DNA from 4 places in the Rhizobium beringeri genome. Region 3 is predicted to be linked to each of the others. Evidence: predicted binding sites of a transcription regulator. Region 3 holds the regulator's gene; each other region holds the start of a gene.

Region 1 (5,334 bases), 2.7 Mb from region 3:
ATGCCGAAGCCGGGCGAAGATGCAACGCTCGCCGCGATCCCGACAGCCGAAGGCACAGCTGTCGCTGGCGCCACCATTCCTCAGGCATCAGCCCCCTCCCTGACCGCAACGGCGATGCCGACCGTGGCAACCTCTCAGGCTGCCGATCTCGCCATGCAGGCAGGCATACAGCCGGCAGCCTATGCGCAGATTCCGCTGACGCCCGAGATGACGGCGATCCAGTCCGTCGTGCCGACGCCGCGTCCGGGAGCGCCCGCACAGCCGACGACGCAGCTTGCCTTTGCCGCGACACCGCAAAACAGTGCGCTTGCAGCACTTGCCGCAGTTGACACCACGCCACGCGCCAGCATGGATTATGGTTTCGACGAATCCGGGCCGATCGATCCGCCGACGGCGCCCCCGATGTTCAGCGACGACGACAAAGACGATGCGCCGACGGTCGAGAAGAGCTTCGTCACCAAGCTCATCGCCAAATATTCGAAGGTCTACGAGATTCCCGAGACGCTGCTCCACCGCATCGTCCATCGCGAGAGCCGCTATAATCCGAAGGCTTACAACAAGCGCGGCTATTTCGGCCTCATGCAGATCAAGTACAACACCGCCAGGTCGATGGGCTATGACGGCGCTCCGGGCGGCCTCTTCGATGCCGAGACCAACATCAAATATGCCGCGAAATATCTGCGCGGCGCCTGGCTCGTCTCCGACAATAAGGAAGACGATGCCGTCCGCCTCTATGCGCGCGGCTATTATTACGACGCCAAGCGCAAGGGCATGACCGACATCGCCCAAGGTAATTATTGAAACCTGGAGATAACGGCTGAAGCCCCGGCCTATGGCTGCGGCTGTGTCTGCCGTTGCGATCCCGCCTGCTGTTGCGACCCACCCGGTTGCGGCAATGCGGCCAGGATCGCCTTGAGCAGCATCTGCGGCTGGTAGTCGAGCCGGCTTGGCGTCAGGCCAAGCCTGACGACGACCAGATTGGCGGAAGGCACGATCGCCATGCTCTGCCCGTCATGCCCCGTCAGCCAGAACGTATCCTCCGGCAGACCAAACGCGGCGCTTGAGCCGCCAGGAGCGAGCCAAGCCTGACCCTGCGTATAGCGCCCGTTCGACGCTGCCGTCGGGGTGCGCATGGCGCCGACGAAGCCCTCCGGCAACAGTCGCTGGCCGTTCCACACGCCATCCTGCAGCAGAAACTGCCCGAAGCGCGCCCAGTCATGCGCCGTCGCATAGAGATAGGAGCTTCCGGCAAACGTGCCGCGCGCATCGAGTTCGAACACCGCGCTCGTCATGCCGAGCGGCGAAAACAAGGCGTCGTGCGGATAGGAAAAGGCTGCTTGCGCATTGCCGACCCTGTCCATCCAGATGCGCGAGAGCAGCACGGCCGTGCCGCTCGAGTAGCGGAAGCGTTGGCCAGGTGCTGCCTCCATCGGTGCATTGGCCGGCAGCGATACCATGTCGGGATCGAGATAGAGCATGCGCGTCACATCAGCGACGTCGCCATAGTCCTCGTTGAAGGCAAGGCCGCTCTCCATGCCGAGCAGGTCGGAAACCTTGATTCTGGCGCGCGCATCGTTCTTCCACTGCGCCAACAGGTTATCATCGTCGAAGGAGATCTTGCCGCCGAGCATCAGCCGGCCGAGGACCGCCGCATTCACGGTCTTCGTCATCGACCAGCCGATTAGCGGCGTCTTTGCCGAGAAGCCGGGGCCATAGGCTTCGGCGACGATGCGGCCGTTGCGCACCACCACGATCGCCCGCATTGCCGGGCCGGCAACGCCGGCATCGGCAAGCAGCGCGGCGACCTTCCCGTCCGCCGGGTTGTCGATGCCCTCGCCCTCCGGCCACAAGGCGTCATTCGCCTGCATCTTGGCCGGCGGATCGAAGGGCGCCGCATTCGCCGCCGCCTCGAAATTACCGTCCGGCACGCTCGTGCAGCCGAAAGCGCCGCGATAGAGCGCATAACTCGGCGCAAACAGCCCCATGAAGCGCGCCGTCACACGGTCGTTGTCGCGGTCGACGCTGACACGCACCAGCCGCAGCAGCGGATTTCCAGGCGCCTGGACATCGTCGTGAAACACATCCTCGGCCCCTCGGCCGGCGATGAAGACATTGGAGCAGACGATCTTGGCGGCATAGCCGTCGCCGACGCGCAGCAGTTCCGGCGGCCGGATGAAGAGCCAGCCTGCCGCGGCGATGACGACGAGAACGAGAAGGAGAGCAAGCGCCTTCAGGATACGCAGGACAAATCGCATGGCATTCCTCCATGCCGGGAGAGAAGCAGGAATCACACGCGCCGGAAAGGGCCTGAAGCGAAGAACGGCCATCGTCCCGATCACTTTCCCAGGAGAGCCATACGGTCGGTCGCCCGAGGAGGTCGAAGCCTCCGAAGAACGGCGCCTCCGCAGCCCGCGTCATCAAACTGTAGCAGAGGCGCGCTACACGCCCTGAACGCTAAAAAGGTGACAGACTCATGTCAGAATTTGCACCGGATGCCGGCTTCCGCAAGAACCGGAAACTCAAGGACGCCCTTCTCCGCCACAAGGCTTTTTCGAAGGATGGCTTTTCCGAGCGTCTCTTCGGCCTTCTCTTCTCCGGCCTCGTCTATCCGCAGATCTGGGAGGATCCGGATCTCGACATGCAGGCGATGGAGCTGAAGCCCAACCATCGTATCGTCACCATCGGCTCCGGCGGCTGCAACATGCTCGCCTATCTCTCCAAGGCGCCGGTCTCGATCGACGTCGTCGATCTCAACCCGCACCACATTGCGCTGAACCGCCTGAAGCTTGCCGCCTTCAAGCACCTTCCCGGCCATGCCGATCTCGTCCGCTTCCTGGCGATGCCGAACGAGAAGTCGAACAGCCGCGCTTACGACCAGCATCTCGCCGCCCGCCTCGATGAGGCGACCCGCAGCTACTGGAACGGCCGCAAGTTCGGCCGCCGCCGCGTCACCGTCTTCGACCGCAACATCTACGAGACCGGCCTGCTTGGCCGCTTCATCGGCGCCGCCCACCTTCTTGCCCGCCTGCATGGCGTCAAGCTGCGCGAGATGACCAAGACCCGCTCGATCCGCGAGCAGCGCCAGTTCTTCGACGAGCAAATCGCACCGCTCTTCGAAAAGCCGGTCGTGCGCTGGATCACCGGTCGCAAGAGCTCGCTCTTCGGCCTCGGCATTCCGCCGCAGCAATATGACGAACTTGCAAGCCTTGCCGCTGATCATTCGATCGCGCCGGTGCTGAAGCACCGCCTGGAAAAGCTCGCCTGTCATTTCCCGATGAGCGACAACTATTTCGCCTGGCAGGCCTTCGGCCGCCGCTACGGCACCGAAGCGGAAGGCCCGCTGCCGACCTATTTGAAGTCGGAGCACTATCAGGTGATCCGTGCCAATGTCGACCGCGTCAACGTCCACCACGCAAGCTTCACCGAGCTTCTGGCCCGCGAGCCGGCCGCCTCGCGCGATCGCTACATCCTGCTCGACGCACAGGACTGGATGACGGACGAGCAGTTGAACGACGTCTGGACGGAAATCACCCGCACGGCGCGCGAAGGCGCCCGCGTGATCTTCCGCACCGCCGCCGAAAAAAGCATCATCGAAGGCCGCCTGGCTCCGGCGATCCGCGACCAATGGGATTATTTCGAGGAGAAGTCGCTTGAACTGACCGCGCTCGATCGTTCGGCAATCTACGGCGGCTTCCACATTTACGGGAAGAAGGCGTGAGCAAGGTCGGCACTGAGACGGCAGGAAAGAGCGGTGAACATGCCAGCCTCATGGATGGCATGTACCGCTACCAGCGGCATATCTACGACCTGACCCGCAAATATTATCTTCTTGGCCGCGACAGCACGATCCGCAATCTCGACGTGCCCGAAGGCGGCACCCTGCTTGAAGTCGGCTGCGGCACCGGGCGCAACATGGCCTTCGCCCACAGGCATTTCCCGACCGCCAAGCTGTTCGGCCTCGACATTTCCCAGGAAATGCTGATTTCGGCACGCAAGACCTTCGCCACGAAGGCGACGATCCCGGAATTCCGCGTCGCCGATGCCACGGCGTTCACGCCGCGCGAATTCGGCGTCAGCGGCTTCGACCGCATCCTGATTTCCTATGCCCTGTCGATGATCCCGGACTGGGAGCGCGCCGTCGATGCATCGATCGCCGCACTCAATCCCGGCGGCCAGCTGCACATTGTCGATTTCGGCCAGCAGGAAGGCTTGCCAGCCTGGTTCCGGCGCATGCTGCAGTCCTGGCTTGCGAAATTCCACGTCACCCCGCGCCCCGATCTGCGTGAGGTTCTGGAAGCGCAAGCCCATGAAAACAACGCGATATTGTTGTTCGATACCGTCGGCGGCGGTTATGCCTGGCGGGCTGCCATTATCAGCAAGCGCTTATAATTCGCTTGAAACTAACCGATTTTTTACGTTGATATGGTGAAAAGAGGGTTATCCTCTGCTGACTCGTCTTTTTCGAAGGTCAGGTTGTGGGGCAAAAAGATCATTCGAGTTACGACGGGACGCCCATGCGCCGGCTTTTGTTTTGCGTTTTGCCCCTTGCCATCATGCTGGCCGGCTGCACTTCTTCCGGTTATGACTATCTCGAAACGGCATCGATCAAGCCGAAGATGCGCTTCAAGGATACCGATCCGCAGGATTTCGGTCCGAAGCATCCGCAACAGAACCAGGTCCATGGCATCGATATCTCCAAATGGCAGGGCGATATCGATTGGGGCACGGTAAAGAATTCCGGTGTCGCCTTCGCCTTCATCAAGGCAACCGAAGGCAAGGACAGGGTCGATCCACGCTTCGACGAATACTGGCGCGAAGCCCGCGCCGCCGGCATCCCGCACGCCCCCTATCATTTCTATTATTTCTGCTCTTCGGCCGATCAGCAGGCAGACTGGTTCATCCGCAACGTGCCGAAGGAGGCCATGCGCCTGCCGCCAGTGCTAGACGTCGAATGGAACGCCGAATCGAAGACCTGCCGCTACCGCCCCGACGCTGAAACGGTGCGCGCCGAAATGCAGCGTTTCATGGACCGGCTGGAGGCTTATTACGGCAAGCGCCCGATCATCTATACCTCGGTCGATTTCCATCGCGACAATCTCGCCGGCTACTTCCAGGATTATCATTTCTGGGTCCGTTCGGTGGCAAAACACCCCGAGGTGACCTATTCCGACCGCCGCTGGGCCTTCTGGCAATATACCTCGACCGGCGTTATTCCCGGCATCAATGGGCCGACCGATATCAATGTCTTTGCCGGCAGCGCAAAGAACTGGAACAATTGGGTCGCGGCCGTTTCCAAGGATAGAAATTCTTAGTAACGTCTTGCGATGTTTCTTG
Region 2 (5,334 bases), 4.4 Mb from region 3:
TGCTGCTGCTGTTCGTGACGATCGTCGCCGTCGACCAGTTCTCCGCATGGCTGCGCCGCCGCCTTGTCGGCGAGCACGCCTTCCTCCTGCAACATTGAGGCCGCCATGACGGTGATCGACGCAAACCGCATGCACGAGATAGAAACGCGCTATCCGGAATATTTCCACCGGTCGTTCCGTCAGCGTTTCGGCGGGTTGATGATCCTCATCGCGACGCTGCTCTACAGCCTCTATGCCGTCTGGTTCTTCGACCTGCCCAAGCTTTTTGCCGAAGCCCATTGGGAGCGCGTCGGCATCTATCTCAGCCAATGGGTGAGCTACGACGTTCGGCCGGAATTCCGCATCGAGGATGACGGCTCGATCGACATCCGCTATCCGCGCTTCTCGCCGCTCGGCGACAGTCCGCATCCGGACTGGCTGGTCAACAATCCCGACGGCAGCATCACCGTTTCGGTCAGCGGCACCAGCCGCAGCGTCACCGTCTCGAAGAACGAGACGATCGTCACCGCGCATGGCGTCAGCGTCCCGGTGGAAGTTTCGAGCGGTGCGCCGAAAGTCGTCGGACCGGTACCCGGCTGGATGACGGTCTATGATGACAACGTGCTGGCGGATCTCGGCTTTGCCGGCAATGTCAGCATATCAGTCGACCGGGTGAAGATCCGCAAACGTTTCATCGGCTGGGCGAATTTCATCTTCGACACGCAATCATCCTTCTTCGACAAGCCGGTCGGCGAGGTCGTCAGCCTCATCGTCTCCGGTCCGCGCATCAAGCCCGACCAATCCAACCTGTCGCTCGCCTTCGACGATATCTGGAACAACAGCGAATGGCAGCACGGCGACGTCTGGACCAAGCTTTTCCAGACGATCGTCATGGCGTTCCTCGGAACGCTGCTCGGCTCGCTTACCGCCTTTCCGCTCGCCTTCCTGGCAGCGCGCAACATCACGCCGAACCGCCTGCTGAACCAGGTCCTGAAGCGCTTCTTCGATTTCCTGCGCTCGGTCGATATGTTGATCTGGGCGCTGTTCCTGACGCGCGCCTTCGGCCCCGGCCCGCTCGCCGGCAGTGGTGCGATCTTCCTCACCGAGACCGGCACGCTCGGCAAGCTCTATTCCGAAGGCCTCGAGAATATCGACAACAAGCCGCGGGAAGGCATCAAATCAACAGGCGCTCAGACCGTGCTTGTTCATCGTTACGGCATTATGCCGCAGATCGTTCCCGTCTTCGTCAGCCAGACGCTCTACCAATGGGAATCGAACGTGCGCGGCGCGACCATTATCGGCGCCGTCGGCGCCGGCGGCATCGGCCTCAAGCTGTGGGAGGCCATGCGCACCAATGCCAACTGGGAAAACGTCGCCTACATGGTCATTCTGATCCTGATCGTCGTCTTCATTTTCGACACCGCCTCGAACGCGCTGCGCCACCGGCTGATGGGCACGAAAGCCCACTGACCCATCCATCAAAGCAGTGGCGGCGCTGCCGCCATCATCATTCTGTCACGGAAATCTTTTAGCCGGGAGCCTGCTTGCGGTTCGCCGCCAAATCACTGCACAGTGCCCTCCCCGTTTGGACGATCTCCAGGATAAAAGCCTTGCGCTACGCTCTCTATTTCTCGCCGCCGAAGGATGATCCCCTGACCGGCGCGGCCTCGTTCTGGCTCGGCCGCAATGCTTTCACCGACGAGACCTATCCTGCGCCGGAATATGCGCAACTGGGCGCGGCAGAGCAGTTCGAGCTGACCGCCGACCCGCGCCGCTACGGCTTTCACGCCACGATCAAGGCGCCGTTTTCCCTCGCCTCCTCGGTCACCGAGAAAGATCTCATGACCGTTGCCGAGGATTTTGCCCAGCGCACGCAAGCCTTCGAGATTCCTGAGCTCGTGCTCGGCCAGCTCGGCCGTTTTTTTGCCCTCGTTCCCGGTTCACTTCATCAACCTCTTCAGGATTTCGCCGCGAAGGTGGTAAGGTCCTTCGAACCGTTCCGCGCAGCGCTTTCCGAGGCCGATATGGCGCGGCGCAATCCGGAGAAGCTCAGCGACAGCCAACGCGCCCATCTGCAGCGTTGGGGTTATCCTTACGTCATGGAGGATTTCGGCTTTCACATGACGCTGAGCGGCCAAGTGCCCGAGACACGTGCTCAGGTGATGAAAGCGATCCTGACAGAGCGTTTTGCCGATTTCACCGGCCGGCCGCTTTCGATTTCCGGCCTTGCCGTCTTCATCGAGGAGACGCGCGGTGCCCCGTTCAAAGTTCATTCCTGGCTGCCGCTTGCCGGCGCCAAAAGCTGAAAGACCTGACGACATGAGCAAAGAGACCGTGTTTTCCAACGCCCGCATTGTTCTCGAGGATGACATCCTCTCCGGCTCGATCCTCATCCGCGACGGGAAGATTGCCGACATCTCCGAGGGTAACTCGGTAGCCGGCGAAGATTTCGAAGGCGACTACGTCATTCCAGGCCTTGTCGAGCTGCACACCGATCATCTCGAAGGCCATTATCAGCCGCGTCCCGGCATTCGCTGGAACAAGACCGCCGCGGTCCAGGCGCATGACGCCCAGATCGTCACATCGGGCATCACCACGGTGTTCGACTGCCTGCGCATGGGTGCGGACGAGGACGGCGGATTCGAACATGGCGAGATGCGTGAGATGGCCGATGCCATCCAGTCGGCGGAGAAGGAAGGCAGGCTGCGCGCCGAGCACCTCATCCACCTGCGCTGCGAGGTCTCGGCCGACAATGTGCTCGAACATTTCGCCGATTTCGAAAACGACCGGCATGTGCGGCTCGTCTCGCTGATGGATCATGCGCCCGGCCAGCGTCAGTTCCAGACGATGGACCAATATATTTTCTACTACCAGAAGAAGCGGGGACTAAGCGACGAGGCCTTCGCGCGTTTTGTCGCCAAGCGCCAGGCAGAATCGGCGCGCAATTCGACGCCGCACCGCAATGCCATCGCCAAGGTTTGCGCCGAGCGCGGCATCACCGTGGCAAGCCATGACGACGCGACGCTCTCGCATGTCGACGAGGCGATCGACAACGGTGTGCGCCTGGCCGAGTTCCCGACCAGCTTCGATGCCGCCCGGGCATCACACGAGCACGGCATGAGCGTGCTGATGGGCGCGCCGAACATCGTGCGTGGCAAGTCGCATTCCGGCAATATCGCCGCCCGCGACCTTGCCGAGATGGGCGTGCTCGACGTGCTTTCCTCCGACTACGTGCCGCTCAGCCTGCTGCATGCGCCCTTCATCCTCGCCGACGAGGTAGAGAGCATCAGCCTGCCGAAGGCGATCGCCATGGTGACGTCGACGCCCGCCCGCACCGTCAGCCTCGACGATCGCGGCCGGATCGCAACCGGGCTGCGCGCCGATCTTGTCCGCGTCCACCGCTCACATGGCGTGCCGGTGACGCGCTCCGTCTGGCGCCAGGGACGCCGTGTCGCATGATGCCGCACGAACCCCACGCAGGAGCCGGAGCCGAGCGCGGCATCATGGTCGTTGTCGTCGGCCCGAGCGGTGCTGGCAAGGACACATTGATGAACCTCGCCGCCCGGCGTTTTGCCGGCCGTGAGAACGTGCATTTCGTCCGCCGCGTCATCACCCGCCATCGTGACGCCGGCGGCGAAGATCATCTTTCCGTCTCCCTCGAAGGGTTTGCCGCCATGGAGCAATCGGGCTCCTTCGCCGTCTGGTGGGAAGCGCACGGCCTGAGATACGGTATTCCGGCCGAGGTCTCGGTGGCGCTGTCGAGAGGCCATGTCGTCGTCGCCAACGGCTCGCGCTCGGCACTTCATCGCTTTCAGGCCGCCTTCCCGCGGCTGAAGGTCATCAACGTCACCGCTCGCCCCGAAGTGCTCGCCGGCCGGCTGGAGGCACGCGGACGCGAGACGCACGAAGATATTATGGCACGGCTCGCCCGCGGACCGCTGACGGTGCGTGGCGAATATGACGTGGTGGAGCTCGACAATAGCGGCTCGCTCGAAGAGGCCGAGCAGAAGATGATCGAGATCCTCGACGGATTGCTGACCAAGGCGCACTGACCAGGATCGAGGGAAACGGCATGCGCGCCATCAAAGTGGTCGACTACGATCCTTCCTGGCCACTGCTGTTTGCCGAGATCAGCACCGAGATCTCGATCCTGCTCGGTGACCGCTTGCTTTCCATCGATCATATCGGCAGCACATCAGTGCCTGGACTGGCGGCCAAGCCGAAGATCGACCTTGATGCCGTGATGATATCCGACGAGCTCCTGCCGACGGCGATCGAGGTGGTGCGCGCTGCTGATTTCGTCTTCCACGGCGATACTGGAGAGCAACGATGGGCTTTCACCCGCGATCATCAAGCTTATGGCTTCAAGCTCTATCTTTGCGGACCCAATAATCGCGCGCATCGGGACCGCATTCTGTTTCGCGACTATCTCAGGGTTCACCCCGAGAGAGCCAAGGCCTATGCCGAGCTGAAACGCCGGCTGGCTGCGGAGGCAGGCGGCGATTGGGATTTTTACACCGACGGAAAGACCGCTTTTGTTAGCGAGACGGTTCGGCTGGCTGCCTTGAGGACATGAAATGGAGTGCGTGTGCACTCCATTTCATTGCCGATTAATCGCTATCGCCCCGTCCCGAGACGATCTCGCGCTTGCCGACATGGTTGGCCGGGCCGACAAGACCTTCCTTTTCCATGCGTTCAACCAATGAGGCGGCACGGTTGTAGCCGATGCCGAGGCGGCGCTGGATGTAGGACGTCGAGCACTTCTTGTCGCGCATGACGACCTTGACCGCCTGCTCGTAGAGTTCGTTGCCATCTTCCGAGGCCATGGTGCTCTTGTCGAAGACGGCGCCGGCTTCTTCCTCTTCCGTCTCTTCCTCCTCGTCGGCGGTGACGGTGTCGAGATATTCCGGGCGGCCCTGGGTTTTCAGATGGGCGACAACCTTTTCCACTTCGACATCCGAAACGAAAGGGCCGTGGACGCGGGAAATCCGCCCGCCACCCTGCATGTGCAGCATATCTCCCTGACCGAGCAACTGCTCGGCGCCCTGTTCGCCGAGAATGGTGCGGCTGTCGATCTTCGAAGTCACCTGGAAGGAGATGCGGGTCGGGAAGTTTGCCTTGATCGTGCCGGTGATGACGTCGACCGACGGACGCTGTGTCGCCATGATCAGATGGATGCCGGCGGCGCGGGCCATCTGGGCGAGGCGCTGGATTGCCCCTTCGATGTCCTTGCCGGCGACCATCATCAGGTCGGCCATCTCGTCGACGATGACGACGATATAGGGCATCGGCGTCAGGTCCAGCGCCTGGCTTTCCTCGATCGGAACACCGGTGCCCTTGTCGAAACCGACCTGG
Region 3 (5,334 bases):
AGTCATCGGCAAGGATGATGTCGAGCACGGCGCTGCCGACGGCCATGGCGAGCGGATTGCCGCCATAGGTCGAGCCATGCGTGCCGGCCTTCATGCCGGAGGCGGCTTCGGCGGTGGCAAGGCAAGCGCCGAGCGGGAAACCGCCGCCGATGCCCTTGGCGACAGCCATGATGTCGGGGGTCACGCCCGACCATTCATGGGCGAAGAGCTTGCCGGTGCGGCCGACGCCGGTCTGAACCTCGTCGAGGATCAGCAGCAGGTCGTTGTCGTCGCAGAGCTGGCGGAGCGCCTTCATGAATTCGGTGGTGGCAGGACGGACGCCGCCCTCGCCCTGCACCGGCTCGATGAGAATTCCAGCCGTGACATCGGTGATTGCGGCGCGGACCGCTTCGATGTCGCCGAAAGGCACCTGATCGAAACCTGGCGCCTTGGGGCCGAAGCCTTCGAGATATTTCTCCTGGCCGCCGGCGGCGATGGTCGCCAGCGTCCGTCCGTGGAAGGCGCCTTCGAAGGTGATGATATGGAAGCGCTCTGGATGACCCTTGGAAAACTGATAGCGGCGCGCCGTCTTGATCGCGCATTCGAGCGCCTCGGCACCCGAATTGGTGAAGAACACCTTGTCGGCGAAGGTGGCGTCCGTCAGCCGTTTTGCCAGACGCTCCTGGCCGGGGATCTCATAGATGTTCGACAGGTGCCAGACCTTATCGGCCTGTTCCTTCAGCGCGCCCACAACATGCGGATTGCTATGGCCGACGGAGGTGACGGCAACGCCGGCGCCGAAATCGAGATATCGCTCGCCGCTTTCGGTGATCAGCCACACGCCCTCGCCTCGCTCGAACCGCAGCGGGGCACGAGAATAGGTGTCATAAAGCGGCGCGGCTTCAGCCATGGCGCGATCTCCATCAAAGTTGCCGGGCAATGACTCCGGCTAAGGAAACCAGGCCCGAAAAATCAAAAATGCCGCCTTGCGGCGGCGAGGGGCACTATTTCCTTTTCGCGCTGCAATGTCAACAAAACTGCGCCCTTAGCGTATGCAGCAAGGGTGTACAGCGGCAATTTCAGTCTTCAACAGGCATTATTGCAGAAATGCCACGCAGGGGCAGCAAGTTGGGGAAAACTACGAAATCGATTCATCCGGATTCATGCGACTCTTGTCACGGAGTCAGCCTCACACTAGGTTAAAGATCAATTACTAGACTGCATGCGGCGGAACTAGTCACCAAAATTGATCAAGCGTTTCTTGTTTCGGAGCTCCCGGGACAACGGTGAGGGATTCTGCCATCACCAACGCAAAAGGTGGAGACAGGGCATGAACTGGACAGACGAGCGGGTCGAGAAACTCAAGAAACTTTGGGCCGAAGGACTGAGCGCCAGCCAGATCGCTGCGCAGCTTGGCGGAGTCAGCAGAAACGCGGTCATCGGTAAAGTGCACCGGCTGAGCCTGCCGGGCCGCGCCAAGGCCGGCGGCACCAACACCGCGGCACGAACGCCGAAGCGCAATACATCGGCGCCGCGCGCGCCGAACTACACCTCACGGGTCGCCACTCGCACCGTTACCCGCCAGCAGGGCGCGACCATGCTGAAGGAAGAGATCGAGATCGAAACGATCGAGGAAATGGAATACGTGCCGAGAGGCAACGTGGTCGTGCCGATTTCCCGACGCCTCGGCCTGACGGAACTGACCGAACGCACCTGCAAGTGGCCGGTCGGCGATCCCCTGAAGGACGACTTCCATTTCTGCGGCTGCGAATCCCCCGACAATTCGCCCTATTGCAGCTACCACCAGAAGCTCGCCTACCAGCCGGTCAACGAACGCCGCCGGGCAGCAGCGCGGGCCAGCTGAGCGGCGTGACCATCGTTAGAATGCAGAAAACGGGCCGAGCGGCCCGTTTTTTTATGCGATTTTGGTTCGTACCGGTGGCTGCCCCTCATCCGGCTGCCGCTACCACCGGGGTCGAGCCACGGGTCTCGACCCGTCCTTCGGCCCCCTTAACCGGGGCGAAGGGGATATGCCGCGACCTCTCCATTCCCACTCACCTCTCATAGGGCACGGCCCCTCTCCCCGTTTTTACGGGGAGAGGGTTAGGGTGAGGGGCCGCCACTAGAGTGAACGGAATGGCAGTGGACTTGTCCCGAGCATGACGAAAGAGCCGTCGGCCGAGCGGCAGCCCTCAGGCTTCCATCGAATAACCGGCGCCGCGGACGGTGCGGATGACGTCCTGCATGTTGGAAAAATTTAGCGCCTTACGCAGGCGGCCGACATGGACGTCGACGGTGCGCTCGTCGACATAGATGTCGTGGCCCCAGACGCCGTCGAGAAGCTGTGAGCGGGAGAAGACCCGGCCCGGCGACGACATCAGGAATTCCAGCAGGCGGAATTCGGTGGGGCCGAGGCGGACTTCGCGGGTTTTGCGATGGACGCGATGGGTCTCGCGGTCGAGCTCGATGTCACCACATTTCAGGACCGTGGACAGCACCTCGGGACGGGCGCGCCGCAGCATCGCTTTGACGCGGGCAACGAGTTCCGGGGTCGAGAAGGGCTTGACGACATAATCGTCGGCGCCCGTCGACAATCCGCGAACACGCTCGCTCTCTTCGCCGCGCGCCGTCAGCATGATGATCGGCAGGCGCTCGGTTTCCGGCCGCATGCGCAGGCGCCGGCAGAGCTCGATGCCGGAGACGCCGGGCAACATCCAATCGAGGATGAGAAGATCGGGCGTGCGCTCCTGAAGCCGCATTTCGGCTTCGTCGCCACGAAGGATGGTATCGACCTCGAAGCCTTCCGCTTCGAGATTGTAGCGAAGAAGCACGCTGAGGGCTTCCTCGTCTTCAACAACTGCAACTCTCGGGATCATGCGTGTCGGTCTCCTCGCGCATGATCCTTAAATCGGGAGTGATTTAAGCACTGCATCCTGCGCAAAATCAGAATTGGCTGCGACCTCTTGCGCGCCCGGATGGGCGCGCACGCAAGCGGCGGGTGTGGGCGGTTATTCGGTGACCGCGCCGACGGTGTTGGCGCTGTCGTCCTTCGGACGGTCGCCTTCCGGCTGCGCGCCTGTCGTCATGTAAAAGATCGTCTCGGCGATGTTGGTGGCGTGGTCGCCGATGCGCTCGATGTTCTTGGCGCAGAAGAGAAGATGCGTGCAGCTGGTGATGTTGCGCGGATCTTCCATCATGTAAGTCAGGAGCTCGCGAAACAGCGAGGTGTACATCGCGTCGATCTCGTTGTCGCGTTCGCGGATCGCATTCGCCTTGTCGGCGGAACGATTGGTGTAGACATCGAGCACTTCCTTGAGCTGGACGAGCGCCAGCTCGGACAGATGCTCGAGGCCGCGGGCGAGCTTGCGGGGAACGCCGGTGCTTTGGACGGCGATGACGCGCTTGGCGGTGTTCTTGCCGAGGTCGCCAACGCGTTCGAGATCGGCGGCGATGCGGATCGAACCCATGATTTCGCGCAGGTCCGAAGCCATCGGCTGACGGCGGGCGATGGTGACGATCGCCTTGTCGCCGATTTCGCGTTCGGCGTGATCGAGGATCACGTCGTCCGAAATGACCTTCTGCGCCAGCGCGGTATCGCCGTTGACGAGGGCGCGTACGGATTCACTGACCATCTGCTCGGCCAGGCCGCCCATTTCGGAAATCCGCCTGGACAGGAACTTCAAATCATCATCATAGGCAGAAAAAATATGTGTCGATGCCATGGGGCTTTATCCTCGAATAACGGGAAGGCTTGATGTCGCCAAAATCAGCCGAAGCGACCCATGATGTAATCCTGGGTGCGCGGATCGTCGGGATTGGTGAACATCTTGTCGGTGTCGTTCTCCTCGACGAGGTTGCCGAGGTGGAACATGGCGGTGCGCTGCGAGACGCGCGCGGCCTGCTGCATGGAGTGGGTGACGATGACGATCGTGTAGTTCTCGCGCAGCTCGTGGATCAGCTCCTCGACCTTGGCGGTAGCGATCGGGTCGAGCGCCGAGCAGGGCTCGTCCATCAGGATGACTTCAGGGCTGACGGCAACGGCACGCGCAATGCAGAGGCGCTGCTGCTGACCGCCCGACAGGCCGGTGCCGGACTCGTGCACGCGATCCTTGACCTCGTTCCAGAGGCCGGCGCGCTGCAGGCTGGTCTCGACGATCTGGTCGAGATCGGCCTTCGACTTGGCAAGGCCATGGATGCGCGGGCCGTAGGAGACGTTTTCGTAGATCGTCTTCGGGAACGGGTTCGGCTTCTGGAAGACCATGCCGACGCGGGCGCGAAGTTCGACGACGTCGATATCGGGATCATAGATATCGTCGGTGTCGAGGGTGATCTTGCCGGTGACGCGGCAGCCGTCGATCGTGTCGTTCATGCGGTTGAGGCTCCGCAGGAAGGTCGACTTGCCGCAGCCGGACGGGCCGATCAGGGCGGTTACGGTGTTTTCGCGGACGTTCAGGTTCACATCGAAAAGCGCGCGCTTCTCGCCGTAGTAAACCGAGACATCCTTTCCGATCATCTTATACGGGACGTTGCTCATCTTGTGATCCAGCGCCTTTTCAACTGCAGCTTCCGTCAACATGTTCATGATGTGTAACTCCGTTTACCAGCGGCGCTCGAAGCGACGACGCAAGAGGATGGCGCCCATGTTCATGACGATCAGGAACAGGAGCAGGACGATGATGGCACCCGAAGTACGCTCAACGAAGGCACGTTCGGCCTCGTTGGCCCACATATAGACCTGTACGGGCAGAGCCGTCGAGGGATCGAGCGGTGTCGTCGGCGCGTTGGCGACGAAGGCGACCATGCCGATCAAGAGCAGCGGCGCGGTTTCGCCGAGCGCATGCGCCAGGCCGATGATCGTGCCGGTGAGGATGCCGGGCATGGCGAGCGGCAGAACATGGTGGAACACCATCTGCATCTTCGACGCACCGAGGCCGAGGGCTGCGGCGCGGATCGACGGCGGCACGGCGCGCAGTGCCGCACGCGTGGCGATGATGATCGTCGGCAGGGTCATCAGCGTCAGCACCAGGCCGCCGACCAGCGAGGCCGAGCGCGGCAGGCCGATGAAGTTGATGAAGACGGAAAGACCGAGCAGACCGTAGACGATGGAGGGAACCGCGGCGAGGTTGTTGATATTGACCTCGATCAGGTCCGTCAGCTTGTTCTTCGGCGCGAACTCCTCGAGATAGATCGAGGCGGCCACACCGATCGGCAGAGCGAGCACGAGCACGATCAGCATCAGATAGAGCGAGCCGATCAGGGCGACGCCAAGGCCTGCGGCCTCCGGACGGCTGGAATTGCCGTTGACGAAGAGGCCGGTGTTGAACTGCTTGTGGAGAGCGCCGCTCGCCTTAAGCT
Region 4 (5,334 bases), 150 kb from region 3:
CGCGGGCAACCCCTGAAGAATTCATCGCCTGGCGGAAATCGGCCGGCGTTTCCGTCGTCGCGACGCATCTTGCCGGCGCGGTCGATTACCGGACGATCGACTACCGGAAAAAGCCTGTCGTGCTCCTGATGGGCAACGAACAATCCGGCTTGCCGGAGCAACTGGCCAAGGAGGCCGACGCGCTTGCCCGCATTCCGCAGCAGGGCCGCGCCGATTCCTTGAACCTCGCTGTCGCCACCGCCGTCATGCTTTTCGAGGCGCGCCGCCATCTCCTCTCACTTGCCGAGGGCAAATGACCGAACAGACGCTTGCACGCCCCGCGCTGTTTTCGCGCCCGGCACCGATCCTCTTCTTCATCGTCGTCGCCGTTCTCATCGACCAGGTCGTCAAGATCGCCGTCGATCACTACCTGCCGCTACAGGAGGTCGTGCCGGTCATTCCGATGCTGGCGCTCTACCGCACCTACAATCTCGGCGTCGCCTTTTCGATGCTGTCCGGCATGGATGGCTGGTTCATCGTCGGCATGCGGCTCGTCATCGTCGCCTTCGTCATCTGGCTATGGTACCGCACGGCGAAGGATCGCTGGCTCGCTCATCTCGGTTATGCGCTGATCATCGCCGGGGCGATCGGCAATCTCGTCGACCGTTTCGCCTATGGACATGTGATCGATTACATTCTTTTCTACACCGAGAGCTGGTCCTTCGCGGTTTTCAATCTCGCCGATAGTTTCATCACCATCGGCGCCGGTTGCGTCATTCTCGACGAGCTGCTGCTGCCGAAAAAGGCCGGCCGCTAAAATCTTATCGAAATCCTGAAGGCATTCGGAACGGGCCTCATGTTAGCCAGGTAGCATGCAGAACCTGGGACAGTTGCAGGAAAGATTGTCCGCCGCCTTCGGTGGACCCGCCGCTAAGCCGCATGAGAAGCGGATGGAGGCCGTTTCCTCACGACCGAACGCCTCGGCACCCCGGGGAGCCGATGACCACCAGAGCGGGCCCGCAGCGACAAGGCGCCTGCTGTTCTACTGGCTGGGCGGCGCCGGCCTTCTTGCCGCAACGATCCTGATGCTGCTTGCCCATGCCGGCGATCCGCTGCTGCTTTCGGGCGGTCTCGTCGTTCTTGGTCTTGCCGTCATCGCCAGTTATGCCCTGCTGATGGTTCGGTCGCGCAAGGCCGGGCAGCGTCCCGGTCAATCCATGCCGGATTGGAACGCCGGCGCAAAGCTGTTTGCCGACGTGCACGACGTGCTTGGCGACATCACGGTCAGCCGCACCATGGACCGGCGCATCATCTCCGCCAACGACACTTTTCGCCGCCTGACCGGGCGCCTGCGTCCGGAAGGACGAACCTGCGAGGAGATCGGCCTGGCCTTCCGCCCCGGTCCGATATCGCACTGCTACGATGTCGAGATCTCGACACCGGAAGGCCAGCGCATCTTCCTCTGGCGCGACGTCGTTACCCGCGACCCGGCGAACGGCCGCCTGCTGCTGCAGAGCGTTGCCCGCGACGTGACCGACGAGCGGCTCATCGCGCAGGGCCGCGAGGAGGCCCGCCAGAAGGCCGAATATAACAGCGCCGCCAAATCGAGGCTGCTTGCCACCGTCAGCCACGAGGTGCGCACGCCGCTTTCCGGCATCCTCGGCATGACGCATCTGATTGCGGAGACGCGGCTGACGCAGGAGCAGCAGAACTATCTCGCGAACATCCGCCAGTCCGGCCATGCATTGACCCAGCTCGTCGAGGATCTGCTCGACTTCTCCACCATCGAGGTCGGCCGCTTCGCGCTGCACCCGCGCTCGGAATCGCTGCGCAAGCTTCTGGAAAGTGTCGTCGAGATGCTCGCCCACCGGGCGCACGAAAAGGGTATCGAGATCGGCGCCACCGTGTCATCCGATGTCCCTGAGAATATGAGTTTCGACCCGGCGCGGTTGCGCCAGGTTCTGTTCAACGTCATCGGCAATGCCGTGAAGTTCACCCAGGTCGGCGGCGTCTTCATCCGCGTGTCGCTCGACGCCGGCGACTTGCTGATCACCGTGACCGATAGCGGTCCCGGCATGACGGTGGAGGAGCAGGCGCGCGTCTTCGGCGAGTTCGAGCAGGGCGGGACCGTTGCCGACAAGAGCAACGGGACCGGGCTCGGCCTTGCCATCTCCGCCCGCATCATGCGCGAATTCAACGGCACTCTGACGGTTGCCAGCGAAAAGGGCAGAGGCAGCGAATTCGCCATCCGCTTCCCGGTCGATATCGGCAGCGAGCGCCCCGACCGGCGAAACACGCTGCTTGCCGGCAACAGCGTCGTGCTGCTGGCGCCGGCAGGTGCCGCGCGCACCGCCATCGCCGAGACGATCACCGCGCTCGGCGGCCTCTGCCATCTCGTCGGCGACGGCGAGACGGCGCGCACGACGCTGCTCGGATTGGCAAAGGGCGGACGGCGGCCGACCGATATCATCATCGACCATCGCATGTCGGCGGAATTTTCCGACCATCTTGCCGATCGCGCCGAAATCGCCGCCCTCGGCCTGCGTAAGGTCCTGCTCGTCAACCCGGAAGAACGCAGCGCCCATCCGCTCGACCTCTTCGATGCCTGGCTGATCCGGCCGCTGCGCGAACAGTCGCTGATCGACGTGCTGCGCGGGCGCATGCGCGGCATGGAGAAGCGCGACGCGCTGAACGACAACCAGCCGGGCTTCGGCCTTTCGGTGGCGGAGACGATGGTTCCCGCCAGCGGGCTCAGCATCCTGCTCGGCGAGGACGATCCGATCAATGCCATGCTGGTGCGCGTCGTCCTGGAAAAGGGCGGGCATAAGGTACGCCATGTCGAAGATTTCGAGTCGCTGCTCGACTGCGCGCTCTGCGAGGCGAATGCCCGGCCCGATATCATCATCAGCGATCTCTCGATGCCGGGTGGGAACGGTATCGACATGCTGGGACGCCTGCGCGGCCACGAGCGGCGGCTCGATCTCGCCTCGGTGCCGGTGATCGTGCTGACTGCCGACAAGAGCGACGAATCACGCCGTCAGGTCTTGCTCAACGGCGCCAACCGCGTCATGGTAAAGCCGGTCGATCCGGTGCGGCTGCTGACCGAAGTTCAGGCGGTCGCCGCACTCTCCGCCCGCCGGGCAGAGGCGCGGTGAGCGCCTCAGGAACCGGCACGCTTCTTGCGCTTTGAAATTCAAAATGTCACTTTCCTGTCGCAGAGAAGTGTTTTATGGCGTCGATAAGCCGGCAACGGGAGAATCGTCATGTCCGCCATCGACATCCTGAATCGTGACACCACCGCGGAGGCTGCACGGCCCTCGACGGCTGCGGTGCAGAAGGACGGCGATATCCTCGGCCGCATCGGCAATCTGGAGACCCGCCTTGCCCGCACGGCGCGCGAGATCGATGCTGCCCAGGCCGTGCGCTACCGCGTCTTCGTCGACGAAATGAAGGCGCAGCTGCCGCTGGATGCCATGCGCCGCCAGCGTGATGTCGATGCCTATGACGCCGTCTGCGACCATCTTCTCGTTCTCGACCGCTCGATCGAGGGCGATCCGGAAGACCAGATCGTCGGCACCTACCGGCTGTTGCGCCAGGATGTCGCCATCGCCAATGGCGGTTTTTACTCGGCTTCCGAATTCGAAATCGAGGGCCTTATCGCGAAACATCCGGACAAGCGCTTCATGGAGCTCGGCCGCTCCTGCGTGCTGCCGGAATACCGCACCAAGCGCACCGTCGAACTCCTGTGGCAGGGCAACTGGGCCTATGCGCTGAAACACGGCGTCAGCGCCATGTTCGGCTGCGCCTCGTTCCCCGGCGTCTATCTCGAAAGCCACGCACTGGCGCTGTCCTTCCTCTACCATAATGTGCTGGCGAAGAACGAATGGGCCGTCGGGGCGCTGCCGGATCTCGCCCGCAACATGGACCTGATGCCCGTCGAGGCCATCAACCCGAAGCGGGCGCTGATGGCGCTGCCGCCGCTGATTAAGGGCTATCTGCGCCTCGGCGCGATGGTCGGCTCCAGCGCGGTCGTCGATCATGCCTTCAACACGACTGACGTGCTGATCGTGCTGCCGATCTCCAGCATCTCGGACCGCTACCTCAATTATTACGGCGCCGATGCCGGCCGCTTCGCGAGCTAGGCGCCAGGCCCTGCAATGCTTCAGGGCATGATCTCTATCGGTGTATGGTTGGGGACGCGAGCCCAGATATCCCGCATCTCCGAGTTGGTTACTGCAACACAGCCATCCGTCCAATCCCACAGGTGATGGACGTTTCCGAAGAGGCCCCAGCCATTGGGAAGCCCGTGGATCATGATATCGCCCCCGGCGGGAAAACCTCCCGCTTCAGCGTTGCGCCGATCATCCGGGTTTGGATAGGAGATGTGCAGGCTCAGATAGGCCATGGACTTTGGATTTCGCCAGTCTATTTCATAACGTCCTTCAGGTGTTCTCTCGTCACCTTCTCGTTGCTTTGGCCCGGCATCGGCAGCCGTGCCGAGAGAAATCCGGTATGTAGAGATGGGAGCATCGCCTCTCAAAAGGACCATGCGGCGTTCGGATTTATAAACGCGAATGAGGTCAGCCCGTTGTTCCAATGGCGCGTCCGGAGGCGGCGAGCCTGAGCCGACCCTGGCCATCAATTTCGTATAGGCGAAACAGCTGGCGATCACGGTGGCTAAAACGACAAGCTTGTTTCTCAACTTGATCTCATCTTCAGGAGGTGCGCTCGAGGCAGGACATGATCGGCCGGCCGGCAATGGCTGGCAGGCCTTGGCGATCATCATGCTTCACGCCTTGGCGCCAGTCTAAAGCCGGATAAATGCCCGGCCGACGCACTGTCGGCCGGGCACCAAAAAGCGTCTCCGAAACGCAGGCGAGTTTACGAACCCGCCCCATAGGCGGCGATCGCCGCCATATTGACGATGTCGCTGTCCTTGGCGCCCATCGAGGTGATCTGCACCGGCTTGTCGACGCCGACGAGGATCGGGCCGATAACCGTGGAGCCGCCGAGTTCCTGCAGCATCTTGGTCGAGATCGAGGCCGAGTGGAAAGCCGGCATGACGAGGACGTTGGCCGGGCCGGAGAGGCGGCAGAAGGGATATTGCTCCATCACCTTGCGGTTCAGGGCGACATCGGCGGCCATTTCGCCATCATATTCGAAATCGACGCGGCGCTTGTCGAGGATTTTCACCGCTTCGCGCACCCGCTCGGAGCGTTCGCCCGAGGGATGGCCGAAGGTGGAATAGGCAAGCAGGGCGACACGCGGTGGATAACCCATGCGCCGCGCCAGACCTGCGGCTTCCTCGGCGATATCGGCAAGCTCCTCGGCCGTCGGCATGTCGTGCACCGCGGT

What was found. Region 3 encodes PhoB, which activates phosphate uptake and scavenging genes when phosphate is short. Its sites were predicted from a motif close to TGTCATNNANCTGTCAT; they were not measured.
Region 1: the regulator PhoB is predicted to act here: its motif matches at 2,413-2,429, upstream of ELH03_RS14380 (BtaA family protein).
Region 2: the regulator PhoB is predicted to act here: its motif matches at 1,482-1,498, upstream of ELH03_RS22545 (DUF1045 domain-containing protein).
Region 4: the regulator PhoB is predicted to act here: its motif matches at 3,179-3,195, upstream of olsB (l-ornithine N(alpha)-acyltransferase).

What each region holds. Positions count from the first base shown of each region.
Region 1 is NZ_SILG01000001.1:2,834,828-2,840,161, forward strand. Features, by position in the region: gene ELH03_RS14370 (lytic transglycosylase domain-containing protein) at 1-801, shown strand, start outside; gene ELH03_RS14375 (serine hydrolase domain-containing protein) at 831-2,255, opposite strand; gene ELH03_RS14380 (BtaA family protein) at 2,474-3,718, shown strand; gene ELH03_RS14385 (class I SAM-dependent methyltransferase) at 3,715-4,389, shown strand; gene ELH03_RS14390 (glycoside hydrolase family 25 protein) at 4,515-5,312, shown strand.
Region 2 is NZ_SILG01000001.1:4,549,904-4,555,237, reverse strand. Features, by position in the region: gene phnE (phosphonate ABC transporter, permease protein PhnE) at 1-98, shown strand, start outside; gene phnE (phosphonate ABC transporter, permease protein PhnE) at 106-1,449, shown strand; gene ELH03_RS22545 (DUF1045 domain-containing protein) at 1,590-2,285, shown strand; gene ELH03_RS22540 (alpha-D-ribose 1-methylphosphonate 5-triphosphate diphosphatase) at 2,299-3,438, shown strand; gene phnN (phosphonate metabolism protein/1,5-bisphosphokinase (PRPP-forming) PhnN) at 3,435-4,031, shown strand; gene ELH03_RS22530 (GrpB family protein) at 4,052-4,555, shown strand; gene ELH03_RS22525 (DNA translocase FtsK) at 4,590-5,334, opposite strand, start outside.
Region 3 is NZ_SILG01000001.1:179,557-184,890, reverse strand. Features, by position in the region: gene ELH03_RS01005 (aspartate aminotransferase family protein) at 1-889, opposite strand, end outside; gene ELH03_RS01000 (GcrA family cell cycle regulator) at 1,310-1,843, shown strand; gene phoB (phosphate regulon transcriptional regulator PhoB) at 2,172-2,855, opposite strand; gene phoU (phosphate signaling complex protein PhoU) at 2,988-3,701, opposite strand; gene pstB (phosphate ABC transporter ATP-binding protein PstB) at 3,746-4,561, opposite strand; gene pstA (phosphate ABC transporter permease PstA) at 4,577-5,334, opposite strand, start outside.
Region 4 is NZ_SILG01000001.1:34,536-39,869, reverse strand. Features, by position in the region: gene ELH03_RS00190 (TrmH family RNA methyltransferase) at 1-296, shown strand, start outside; gene lspA (signal peptidase II) at 293-796, shown strand; gene ELH03_RS00180 (hybrid sensor histidine kinase/response regulator) at 852-3,134, shown strand; gene olsB (l-ornithine N(alpha)-acyltransferase) at 3,243-4,121, shown strand; gene ELH03_RS00170 (L,D-transpeptidase family protein) at 4,142-4,681, opposite strand; gene ELH03_RS00165 (NADP-dependent malic enzyme) at 4,861-5,334, opposite strand, start outside.